3 linked regions of the Phreatobacter stygius genome follow. The protein of the gene in region 3 interacts with the protein of the main gene of each other region in a pairwise test. Links are inferred from orthologs where the notes say so. Each region holds a gene or a part of one and is shown on either strand. Other genes may lie near its edges.

Region 1 (4,101 bases), 3.9 Mb from region 3 along the record:
GCCGGCGTGCCGCCCGAAGCCGGCGACAGAGTGTCTGAGACCATCATCGCCGAAGCCCTGTCGATTGCCCTGCTGGCCCGGGTACGCACCATGCGCGTTCTGCTCGAGACCGAAGATGGCGGCCTTGTGCCGGCCTCGGACGCTGCCGTCCTGCACGGCCGCCTGGAAAAGATCGAGGCTCAACTCGAGGCGCGCCGCCGCCCGCCCGACGACCAAGGGGTCGACATCGTCTATCTCGATTGATGGTCTTCCCATCAATCCTGATTGATCGGTTTCGGTCGATCCCGATTGGTCGGCTTGTTCATCAATCCCGATCGATGAGCCGGCCTTCAGCGGCTGCCGTCGTCTTCCAGCACGCTGGTCAGCACCCTGCGGATCGCCGCCTGGCGTTGCGCGGTCTGCACCTTGGCGCCCATCAGGTCGGTGACATAAAACACGTCCACCGCCTTCTCGCCGAAGGTCGCGACATAGGCCGAGCCGATATTCAGGCTGTGGCGCGACAGGGCGGCCGTCAGGTCGTGCAGCAGGCCCGGCCGGTCGAGCCCGGACACCTCGATCACCGTGTAGCGGTTCGACCAGGTGTTGTTGATGGCGACGTCCGGGGCGATCCGGAAGGTGCGTGAACGCTGCCGGGCCGATGATTTGCGGTGTGCCGCCGCGACCGCCTCGCCGACCTTGATCTCACCGCGCAGCGCCTTCTCGATACTGTCGGCAATACGCTTGGCGCGCCGCTCCTCGTCCTCGTCGCGATCGAAGCCACGGCTGATCGAGATCGTGTCGAGCGCCAGGCCATCGGTCGTCGTGTAGATCTGCGCGCCGATGATATTGGCGCCGGCTGCGGCGCAGGCGCCGGCGATGATCGACAGGAGCCTCGGGTGGTCGGGGGCGAGCACGGTGAGATGTGTCACCCCTTGTCCGGCGACCAGGTCGACGCGGGTCGCCAGCGACTGGCCGGCAGCCTCCGCTGCCAGCAGGAAGCGGGCATGTTCGATCTTGGTGGCGAGGTCGACCTTCAGCCAATAGGCGGCATAGTGACGGCCGATATAGGCCTCGAGCGTCGGGCCGGAGAGATCGGGCAGCGCCTCCGGCACGGTCCGGCGAAACTCCTCCTGGGCGATTTCGACCCGCCGCGTGCGGTTCACCTCCGAGAAGCCGCCGGTCACCACCGGTTCGGTTTCGTAATAGAGCGTGCGCAGCAACTGGCTCTTCCAGCCGTTCCAGACGCCGGGCCCGACGGCGATGATATCGGCCGTGGTCAGGATCAGCAGCATCTTCATGCGCTCGAGCGACTGCACCACGCCGGCGAAGGTCTCGATGGTCTTGCGGTCGCTGAGATCACGTGACTGGGCGATGGTCGACATGACCAGGTGGTTCTCGACCAGCCAGGCGACCGTTTCAGTCTCGGCCTTGGTCAGCCCGAACCGCGGCCCGAGCCGGCGCGCCACCTTGGCGCCGGCGATCGAGTGATCCTCCGGCCGGCCCTTGGAAATGTCATGCAGGAACAGCGTGATATAGAGCAGATCGCGGTTGCGTGGCTGGATCGTCTTGATCAGGTCGGCGGCCAGCCCCAGGTTCGGATCGCCGCCCCGCTCGATCTGCTGCAGCGTGCCGATGCAACGCAACAGATGCTCGTCCACCGTATAATGGTGGTACATGTTGAACTGCATCATCGCCACGACGCGGCCGAAATCCGGCACGAAGCGGCCGAGCAGGCCCGCCTCGTTCATGCGCCGGAGCACCACCTCGGCGGTATTGGCCGAGGTGAGGATGGCGATGAACAGCTGGTTGGCGATCGGATCGTGGCGCAACTTTTCGTCGACCAGCTTGAGCGAGCGGGTCAAGAGCCGCATGGCGTCGGGATGGAGCGCCAGGTTGTAGCGGTCGGCGAGCGCGAAGATGCGGATCAGGTTGACCGGGTCACGTGCGAAGGCCTCGGCGTCGGAGACGGTGATCCGGTCGTGATCGATCTGGAAGTCCGGGCTCTCCTTGAAGCCGCGCGGCGATTTCGGCCGGAGCCTGGCGATGAACCGGTCGAGCACCGGCGCCGGCTTTTCGTGCCGCTCTTCCAGTTCGGCGCAGAGGATGGCGGTGAGGTCGCCGACATCCTTGGCCACCAGGAAATAGTGCTTCATGAAGCGCTCGACATCGACCAGGCCCGAATGGCCGCGATAGCCGAGGCGCGGCGCCAGTTCGCGCTGCAGGTCGAAGGACAGCCGCTCCTCGGCGCGGCCGGTGAGAAAATGCAGGTGGCAGCGGACGGTCCAGAGGAACCGCTCGCAGCGCCGGAAGGTCTGCGCCTCGCGGCGGGTGAAGACGCCTTTCTTGGCGAGTTCCTCATCGGTCTTCACCCGATAGGCGTAGCGGGCGATCCAGAACAGCGTGTGCAGGTCGCGTAAGCCCCCCTTGCCGTCCTTTACATTGGGCTCGACCAGATAACGCGACTGGCCGGTCTTGCGGTGCCGCTCGTCGCGTTCGGCAAGCTTGGCGGCAACAAATTGCGGCACGGTGCCACGCACCACCTCGGCGCCGAAGCGCTGTTCCAGCTCGTTGAACAGCACCATGTCGCCGAGGATATGGCGCGCCTCCAGGATCGCGGTCCGGATGGTCTGGTCGGCGCGCGCCTGGCGGATGCATTCGTCGACCGAGCGGGTGGCGTGGCCAACCTTCAGGCCCATGTCCCACAGGCAGTAGAGAATGGCCTCGGCGACGCTCTCGCCCCAGGCGGTCTGCTTGTAGGGCAGCAGGAACAGGAGGTCGATGTCGGAGCCCGGCGCCAGCATGCCACGGCCATAACCGCCGGTCGCCACGACCGTCATCCGTTCGCCGGATGACGGGTTGTCGGAGGGGTAGAGCTTGGTGACGATCCAGTCGTAGACGACGCGGATCACGTCGTCCTGGAAGCGCGACAGGGCCTCGGCGCAGCTGCGCCCGTCGGCGTCGGCGATCAGCCGCTGCTCGGCCGTCTTGCGCGCTTCGGCAAGCCAGCGCTTGAGGATCTGGACGACAGCCGCGCGGGCTTCACGGCTATTGCCGGCATGGACGCCGACGGCGCCGATATCGCGGGCGATATCGGCGGGATCGACCAGCGGGCCGTGGTCTGCGGCCCGTCGGCGCGGGCTGACTTCGAGGGTCGTCTGATCCATCGGTTCTCACGGTCGCATACGGACTGGCGACCATACGCGTTTCGCATGGACCGCGCGATATCGCCAAGGTTTTCGATCTAGATCCCCGCGGCACCGCCGTCGGCGCGCGGGTCATGGGCGCCGAGCATAGACCGGTCCGGGAACCAGGTGACGCCGCCGGCATGGCCCATCGTATCGGAATAGGCCTCGGGAATGGTTTCGGCGGCATGGCCCATGCGCTGCAGCGCCGTGACCAGGCTGTCATCGAAGCGGTTTTCCAGGCGCAGCCCGGTGACCGCCGAACCCCAGGTGCGGCCGAGCAGCCAGCGCGGCCGGTCGAGCGTCTCGTCCAATGGCACGCCGTGACGGACATGGCGCTCGAACACCATGGCCTGGGTCTGCGGCTGGCCCTCGCCGCCCATCGTGCCATAAGAAAACACCCGGCCGTCATGGAGCCTGGCGAGAGCCGGATTGAGTGTGTGGAACGGCCGGCGCCCCGGTTCCAGCGGGTTCACCGCCTTCGGATCGAGGGCGAAGCTGGCGCCGCGGTTCTGCATCAGGAAGCCGGTCGAGCCCGAGATGCAGCCGGAACCGAATTCCCAATAGATCGACTGGATATAGGAGACGACGCGGCCCTCGGCATCGGCCGCGCCCATCCAGATTGTGTCGCCGGGCGCTGCCCGCTGCGGCCAGGCCAGTGCCTGCTTCAGCTTCACCGCCTGCGCCTCGCGGTCGAGCGCCTTGATCGTCAGGAAGTCCTGCGGATCGCCAGTGAGCCGGTCGAAATCAGTCACGAAACTGTCGCGGATCATGAAGGCGCGCTTGGTCGCTTCGACCAGGCGGTGGACGAAGCCGACGGTCTCTGGCGTCACCGGGCCGTGCATCGCTTCCAGCCGGTCGACGATGCCGAGGATCATCAGCGAGGCCAGCCCCTGGGTCGGCGGCGGCATGTTGAAAATCTGGCCGAGCGAATGGTCGA
Region 2 (3,777 bases), 620 kb from region 3 along the record:
CGTCGCCGAACGATTTGAAATAGGTTCCCATGTGGCGTTCCACCGAGGCCATCAGGGTCTCGTCCTCGCGTGCCGCCTCGCGCGACGACATCGGCTCCGGCGTCGACAATTCATTGTCGATGATCGGCCCGGTGATGATTTCCTGCGGATAGAGCGCGGTCAGCCGCCGGATCATGTTCTCGAGTTCACGGACATTGCCCGGCCAGCGATAGCGCTTCAGTTTCTCCATCGCGCCGGAATCGATCTGCTTGGCCGGCAGGCCCTCGCGCTCGGCCTGGGCGAAGAAGTGGCGGACCAGATCCGGAACGTCGTCGCTGCGCTCGCGCAGCGGCGGCAATCTCAGCGGCACGACATTCAGCCGGAAGAACAGGTCCTCGCGGAACATGCCCTGCTGGATCTGCTGGCGCAGGTCCTTGTTGGTCGCGGCGACGATCCGGACATCGGCCTTGATCGGCGTGCGCCCGCCAACGGTTGTATATTCGCCCTGCTGCAGCACCCTGAGCAGCCGCGTCTGGGCCTCCATCGGCATGTCGCCGATCTCGTCGAGGAACAGCGTGCCGCCTTCGGCCTGCTCGAACCGGCCGGGATTGCGCGCCTGCGCGCCGGTGAACGCGCCCTTCTCGTGGCCGAACAGCTCGCTCTCGATCAGGTCGCGCGGGATGGCCGCCATGTTGATCGCGACGAAAGGCCCGGCGCGGCGCTTGCCGTAATCATGCAGGGCGCGCGCGACCAGTTCCTTGCCGGTGCCGCTTTCGCCGACGATCATCACCGTCAGGTCGGTCTGCATCAGCCGGGCCAGGACCCGATAGATGTCCTGCATGGCCGGCGACCGGCCGACCAGGGGGATCGTGTCGGCGTCGGCCAGCGGCGCCTTGCCGCCGAGCTTGCCTTTCGGCTCGGCCAGCGCCCGCCCGACGATCGACACCAGTTCCTTCAGGTCGAACGGCTTCGGCAGGTAGTCATAGGCGCCGCGTTCGGAGGCCTTGATCGCGGTCATGAAGGTGTTCTGCGCACTCATCACCACCACCGGCAGCTCCGGCCGGAGCTTCTTGATGCGCGGCAGCAGATCGAAGGCGTTCTCATCGGGCATCACCACGTCGGTGATCACGATGTCGCCGTCGCCCTGGGCGACCCAGCGCCACAGCGTCGTGGCATTGCCGGTGAGCCTGACGTCATAACCGGCCCGCGACAGCGCCTGGTTCAGCACCGTCCGGATCGCGGCGTCGTCATCGGCGACCAGGATCGTTCCCGTCGGCATAGGTGAACCTCGTCAAAGAGCTTTGCGGCCGTTGATGTCGCCGTGCGACACGCGCGCCATGGGCAGGAGAATCCGGAACAGGGTCTTCCGGGGCTGACTGTCGCATTCGACAATGCCGCCATGGTCGCCGACGATCTTGGCGACCAGGGCGAGCCCGAGGCCGGAGCCCGAGCTCTTGGTGGTGACGAAGGGGTCGAACAGGTGCGGCAGCAGGTCGTCGGGCACGCCTGGGCCGTTGTCGCGCACGCAGACCTCGAGCGGCAGCGCGACCCGGGTCGCCGTGCCCGGCATGGTCAGCCGGACACCCGGGCGGAAGGCGGTGGAGAGCATGATCTCGCCCTCGCCGGTGTGGTCGCCGATCGCCTCGGCCGCATTCTTCATCAGGTTGAGGAAGACCTGGATCAGCTGATCGCGATTGCCGAACACCGGCGGCAGTGACGGGTCATATTCCTCGGCGAAACGGATGTGCCGGGCAAACCCCGATTGCGACAGCTTCTTCACATGTTCCAGCACGACATGGATATTGACCGGCTCGCGCTCCACCGGCCGCTCGTCGGAAAACACCTCCATGCGGTCGACCAGCTTGACGATGCGATCGGCCTCGTCGCAGATCAGCCGCGTCAGGGTGCGGTCCTGGTCGTCGACCGAGGTTTCCAGAAGCTGGGCGGCGCCGCGAATGCCCGACAGCGGGTTCTTGATCTCGTGCGCCAGCATGGCGGCGAGCGCCGTGACCGAGCGCGCCGCTCCGCGATGGGTCAATTGCCGGTCCATCTTGTCGGCAATGGTCCGTTCCTGAAGCATGACGACGACGGCGCCGGCACGCTCCGGCATCGGCGCGACATAGATGTCGACCACCCGCTCCGCGCCGTTGCGCGGCGTGCCGAGATCGACCTTGTATTCGTTGACCGGCGCGCCGCGATCGCGGACCTGCTCGATCAACGCCAGCAACGGGCTGCCGAAGGGCACCAGCTCGCGCAGGGCGTGGCGCTGCAGCACCGGAATCGAGGCCTGGAAGAAGGCTTCCGCGGCGGCATTGCCGTCGAGGATCGTGCCATCAGACGAAACGCTCACCACGGGATGCGGCAAGGCGTTCAGAATCGAATCATGCGCCTCCATCGACGAGGCGGCAGGCTTGGTCGCAAGCGTCATGCTGCAGCCCTCCAGGCCAGCGCGTCATAGGCCTCGTCGAGCGCCGCGATCACCTGTTCCGGCTGGTCGAGGGTCAGCACCCGCCGGCGCGCCGCCGACAGCGTCATGGCCGAAGCGCCGGCCTGGCCGGCCGCCACGTCCAGGGCCCAGCCGAGATGTTTGCGGGCATGGCGCACGCCGACGGCGACGCCGTAATGGGTGAGCTGCGCCTCGTAGAGCTCGACGGCGACGTCGCGCTGGCTGGCGAGATCCGGATCGGCCGGCACCGCCATGCCGGCCAGGTGGGCCGCCACCTGGGCCAGGAACCAGGGTTTGCCCTGGGCGCCGCGGCCGATCATCACGGCATCGGCCCGCGCCCTGTCCAGGCAATCGGAGGCCTGCTCGACGGTCGCGACATCGCCATTGGCGACCAGCGGCACGCCGATGGCGGCGCGCACCTCAGCGATCAGCGACCAATCCGCCTGCCCCTTGTAGAACTGCTGGCGGGTGCGGCCGTGCACGGTGATCAGCTGGATGCCCGAGGCCTCGGCGCGGCGCGCCAGCTCCGGCGCATTGATCGATGCCTCGTCCCAGCCGAGTCGCATTTTCAGCGTCACCGGCACATCGACTGCCGCAACGGTGGCCTTGATCAAATTTTCAGCAAGATCGAGGTCGCGCATCAGCGCCGAACCGGCATAGCCGCCGGTCACCCGCTTGGCCGGGCAGCCCATGTTGATGTCGATGACCTTCGCGCCGGCACCGGCGGCCACCTTGGCCCCCTCGGCCATCCAATGCGGCTCGCAACCGGCGATCTGGACCACGTGCAGGTCGAGCCCGTCGCCTTCGGCGCGCAGGCGCGCCTCTTCCTCGCCCAGCGCCAGGTCGTCGCTCGGCACCATCTCGGACACCACCCAGCCGGCGCCGAAGCGCGCCACCATCCGGCGGAACGGCGCATCGGTGACACCCGACATCGGCGCAAGCGCCACCGGGCTGGCGATCCGATGCTGGCCAATCGACAAAGCCACGGCCGAAGGCGTCGTGGTCGAAATGTGAGCCATCCGAATGCCTATTTCCTGTGCGTCTAACTGAGTGCCTACAGTTTAGACATCATTGCCGCACTGCACAAGAGGATTGCTGTGCTGATCGACAGGAAGACAGCCGCGGCCCGGGCTGCCGGCGCGGAATTCCCGCCCGGGCCATGGCCTCATCATGCGGCCAAGGCGGACCGGCGCCGGAAGGCCGGCGTCACCGGCGCAGTCTCTGGTCCCGGCCGGCCGTAGCCGGTTGGAGAATTCCGGGCTAGGTAACGGGTGAACGGGCCCGACGCATGATGAAACCGACCAGAACCATTGCCGCGCTGATCGTCGCGGCCGGACGAGGCAGCCGGGCCG
Region 3 (3,533 bases):
CCTGCCCCGAGCCGCCCCGCCATTGCCGGCCGCGCCACCCCGGACTCACTCCGCCGCGCGCAGCGCCTTCAGGACCCCGGGCAAGACCTCCGGCAGGTCCTCGGCGATCAATCCGATGCCCGCCGCAAGCCCTGCCTCGCCATGCAGCCAGACGCCGGCCGCCGCCGCCTCGAAAGCCGGCATGCGGGCCGCGAGCAGGCCGGTGACGATGCCGGCCAAGACGTCGCCGGATCCGGCGGTGGCCAGCCAGGGCGGCGCATTGGCGGCGATCGCCGCGCGTCCATCGGGCGCCGCGACCACCGTGTCCGGCCCCTTGAGCACCACCACGGCGCCGGCCCGTGCGGCGGCGCTGCGGGCCGCTTCGAGCTTCGAGCCGGCCTGATCCGGCCCGAACAGCCGGCCGAACTCGCCGGCATGGGGCGTCAGCACCACCGGCCGCTCGGCCCAGGCCTTGATGCCGGCGAACAGCTTGTCGGCCTCGCCGGCAAAACTCGTCAGCGCATCGGCGTCGAGCACGGTGGCGGCCCCGCTCGCCAGCGCCTCGGCGACGAGGCCCCGCGTGGCCTCGCCGAGGCCCAGCGCCGGGCCGAGGCAGACCGCATTGCGGCGCTGGTCGGCGAGGATCTCGCTCAAGCCGGTGACCCCGTCCATGCGCATCAGCATGATGGCGGTCAGATGGGCGGCATTGACGCTGAGCGCTTCCGGCGGCGAGGCGAGCGTGACGAGCCCTGCCCCGGCCCTCAGCGCACCGCGCGCCGCAAGCCGCGCGGCGCCGGTCTGGGTCAGCCCGCCGGATACCACCACGGCATGGCCGCGGTCATATTTATGGGCGGCGATGCGCGGAAACGGAAACAGGCCGCGCCACAAGGCGGGTTCGTTGACGAAAGTCTTCGGTCCGATCGCCTGCAGCACGTCATCGGAAATGCCGATATCGGCGACCCGTATGGTGCCGCAATGAAGCCGCCCCGGCAGCAGCAGGTGGCCGGGCTTGCGCCGGTAGAAGGTGACCGTCTCATGGGCCTTGACCGCGGCGCCGCGCGGCTGGCCGGTGGCCCCATCGATGCCCGAGGGAATGTCGACCGCGACCACCCGGCAGGCGGAAGCGTTCAGCCGCGCGATCAGCTCGGCCGCGGCGCCGCCGATGTCGCGTGACAGGCCCGCGCCATAAAGCGCGTCGACCACGATCCCGGCCGACGCGTCGGACCATTCCGACAAGGGCTCGATCGGCCCCTGCCACTCGGCGAAGGCGGCGGCGGCATCGGCCGCGCGGCTGTCCGGCGGGGCGTCGGCGAAGACCGTCAGGCGATAGCCGCGATGCCGCAGGATGCGCGCAACGACATAACCGTCGCCGCCATTGTTGCCGGGCCCGCAGATGACCGCGACCCGGCCGCCCAGCGGCGCCGAACGCGACACCGCATCGGCCACCGCCAGACCGGCGCGCGCCATCAGCACCTGGCCCGACGGCCCGGCGGCGATCGTCAGCCGGTCGGCTTCGGCCATTTCTATTGGCGTTAGGAGTGCGGGCATGGTCAAAAGACTGGTCAGAAGGGGCCGGCAACGTCAACTCGCGCGCTCGAAAGCAACAATTGGCCTGAAATTGCATAAAAAATATGCAAACAAGAACAATGCACCCTTACGTCGCCAGCGCTCGACATGACTTGTCTGCCTCTATTTTAAGCAATATGCCTATTTTCGGATCACTTCGAGAGCAGCATGCCTTGCCTATCCCGCCAAGACGGCATGCGGCCCTTGAAATCACGTGCCTTTTCTATTCGGGCAGCTCTGGCACGCCTCCTGCAAGCCCGCGAAATGGTCTGAGCGTCGGCACCATCCGCCGGCTCACGGGCCATAGGAGCAGACCGGAATGAAGAAGATCGAGGCGATCATCAAGCCGTTCAAACTCGATGAGGTGAAGGAAGCCCTTCAGGAGGTCGGTCTCCAGGGCATCACCGTCACCGAGGCGAAGGGCTTCGGGCGTCAGAAGGGCCATACCGAGCTCTATCGCGGTGCCGAATATGTCGTTGACTTCCTCCCCAAGGTGAAAATCGAGATCGTGATGCCGGATGAGATGGTCGAAAAAGCCATCGAAGCGATCCGTCGCGCCGCCCAGACGGGCCGTATCGGCGACGGCAAGATCTTCGTGTCGACCATCGAGGAAGCGATCCGTATCCGCACCGGCGAATCCGGCCTCGACGCCATCTGATCCCGGCTGCCAATTCCAAATTCGGCGGCCAACCCTGCTTTCGGCGGCAATAGCCGCCGTTTTGACTGAACGTGCAAACCACAAAGGAAGCACCAATGACGACTGCCAAGGACGTTCTGAAACTGATCAAGGAAAACGACGTGAAATACGTCGATCTCCGCTTTACCGACCCGCGGGGCAAGTGGCAGCACGTCACCTTTGACATCACCATGATCGACGAAGAGATCTTCGCCGAGGGCACGATGTTCGACGGTTCGTCGATCGCCGGCTGGAAGGCGATCAATGAGTCGGACATGCTGCTCATGCTCGACCCGTCGACCGCGGTCGTCGATCCGTTCTTCGCCGAGACCACGCTGTCGATCGTCTGCGACGTGCTCGAGCCGACCACCGGCGAGCCCTATGGCCGCGACCCGCGCGGCATGGCCAAGAAGGCCGAGGCCTATCTGAAGTCGACCAAGATCGGCGACACCATCTTCGTCGGCCCGGAAGCCGAGTTCTTCGTGTTCGACGACGTGAAGTTCTCGTCCGAGCCCTATCACATGGGCTTCAAGGTCGATTCCAGCGAGCTGCCGACCAATTCCTACACCGACTACGAGGGCGGCAACCTCGGCCACCGCGTCCGCACCAAGGGCGGCTATTTCCCGGTTCCGCCGGTCGACAGCCTGCAGGACATGCGCGGCGAAATGCTCGCCTCCATGGCCAAGATGGGCGTGAAGGTCGAGAAGCACCACCATGAGGTCGCTTCCGCCCAGCACGAGCTCGGCATGAAGTTCGACACCATGACCCACATGGCCGACCAGATGCAGGTCTACAAGTACTGCATCCATCAGGTCGCCAATATCTATGGCAAGAGCGCCACCTTCATGCCGAAGCCGGTGTTCGGCGACAACGGCTCGGGCATGCACGTGCACCAGTCGATCTGGAAGGGCGGCAAGCCTTTGTTTGCCGGCAACAAATATGCCGACCTCAGCCAGGAATGCCTGTGGTACATCGGCGGCATCATCAAGCACGCCAAGTCGCTGAACGCCTTCACCAATCCGTCGACCAATTCCTACAAGCGCCTGGTCCCGGGTTATGAAGCCCCGGTTCTGCTCGCCTATTCGGCGCGCAACCGTTCGGCCTCCTGCCGTATTCCGTGGACGTCCAACCCGAAGGCCAAGCGCGTCGAGGTTCGTTTCCCCGATCCGACCGCCAACCCCTATCTGGCGTTTGCGGCGATGCTGATGGCCGGCCTCGACGGCATCATCAACAAGATCGATCCGGGCGCCGCCATGGACAAGGATCTCTACGACCTGCCGCCGAAGGAACTGAAGAAGATCCCGACGGTTTG

What was found.
Region 1: the proteins of E8M01_RS34560 (region 3) and E8M01_RS15850 interact in binary tests that used the Escherichia coli proteins (3 or more experiments, as listed by UniProt). The link is inferred for Phreatobacter stygius from one-to-one orthologs.
Region 2: the proteins of E8M01_RS34560 (region 3) and E8M01_RS31560 interact in binary tests that used the Escherichia coli proteins (3 or more experiments, as listed by UniProt). The link is inferred for Phreatobacter stygius from one-to-one orthologs.

The regions. Positions count from the first base shown.
Region 1 is NZ_CP039690.1:3,385,028-3,389,128, forward strand. What follows is about bases 130-3,452. They hold E8M01_RS15850 ([protein-PII] uridylyltransferase), read right to left. Parts: upstream 3,144-3,452; coding sequence 330-3,143; downstream 130-329. Other genes in these bases: E8M01_RS35070 (hypothetical protein), read left to right, coding at 130-243; E8M01_RS15855 (gamma-glutamyltransferase family protein), read right to left, coding at 3,221-3,452. Outside these bases: more of E8M01_RS35070, read left to right, coding at 1-129; more of E8M01_RS15855, read right to left, coding at 3,453-4,101.
Region 2 is NZ_CP039690.1:6,669,253-6,673,029, forward strand. The notes cover bases 340-3,338. They hold E8M01_RS31560 (two-component system sensor histidine kinase NtrB), read right to left. Parts: upstream 2,408-3,338; coding sequence 1,271-2,407; downstream 340-1,270. Other genes in these bases: ntrC (nitrogen regulation protein NR(I)), read right to left, coding at 340-1,258; dusB (tRNA dihydrouridine synthase DusB), read right to left, coding at 2,404-3,338. Also shown: more of ntrC, read right to left, coding at 1-339; more of dusB, read right to left, coding at 3,339-3,444; E8M01_RS31570 (bifunctional 2-C-methyl-D-erythritol 4-phosphate cytidylyltransferase/2-C-methyl-D-erythritol 2,4-cyclodiphosphate synthase), read left to right, coding at 3,714-3,777.
Region 3 is NZ_CP039690.1:7,284,916-7,288,448, forward strand. Bases 779-3,533 are described here. They hold E8M01_RS34560 (P-II family nitrogen regulator), read left to right. Parts: upstream 779-1,864; coding sequence 1,865-2,203; downstream 2,204-3,533. Other genes in these bases: E8M01_RS34555 (NAD(P)H-hydrate dehydratase), read right to left, coding at 779-1,500; glnA (type I glutamate--ammonia ligase), read left to right, coding at 2,299-3,533. Also shown: more of E8M01_RS34555, read right to left, coding at 46-778. UniProt on the Escherichia coli protein: P-II indirectly controls the transcription of the glutamine synthetase gene (glnA). P-II prevents NR-II-catalyzed conversion of NR-I to NR-I-phosphate, the transcriptional activator of GlnA. When P-II is uridylylated to P-II-UMP, these events are reversed.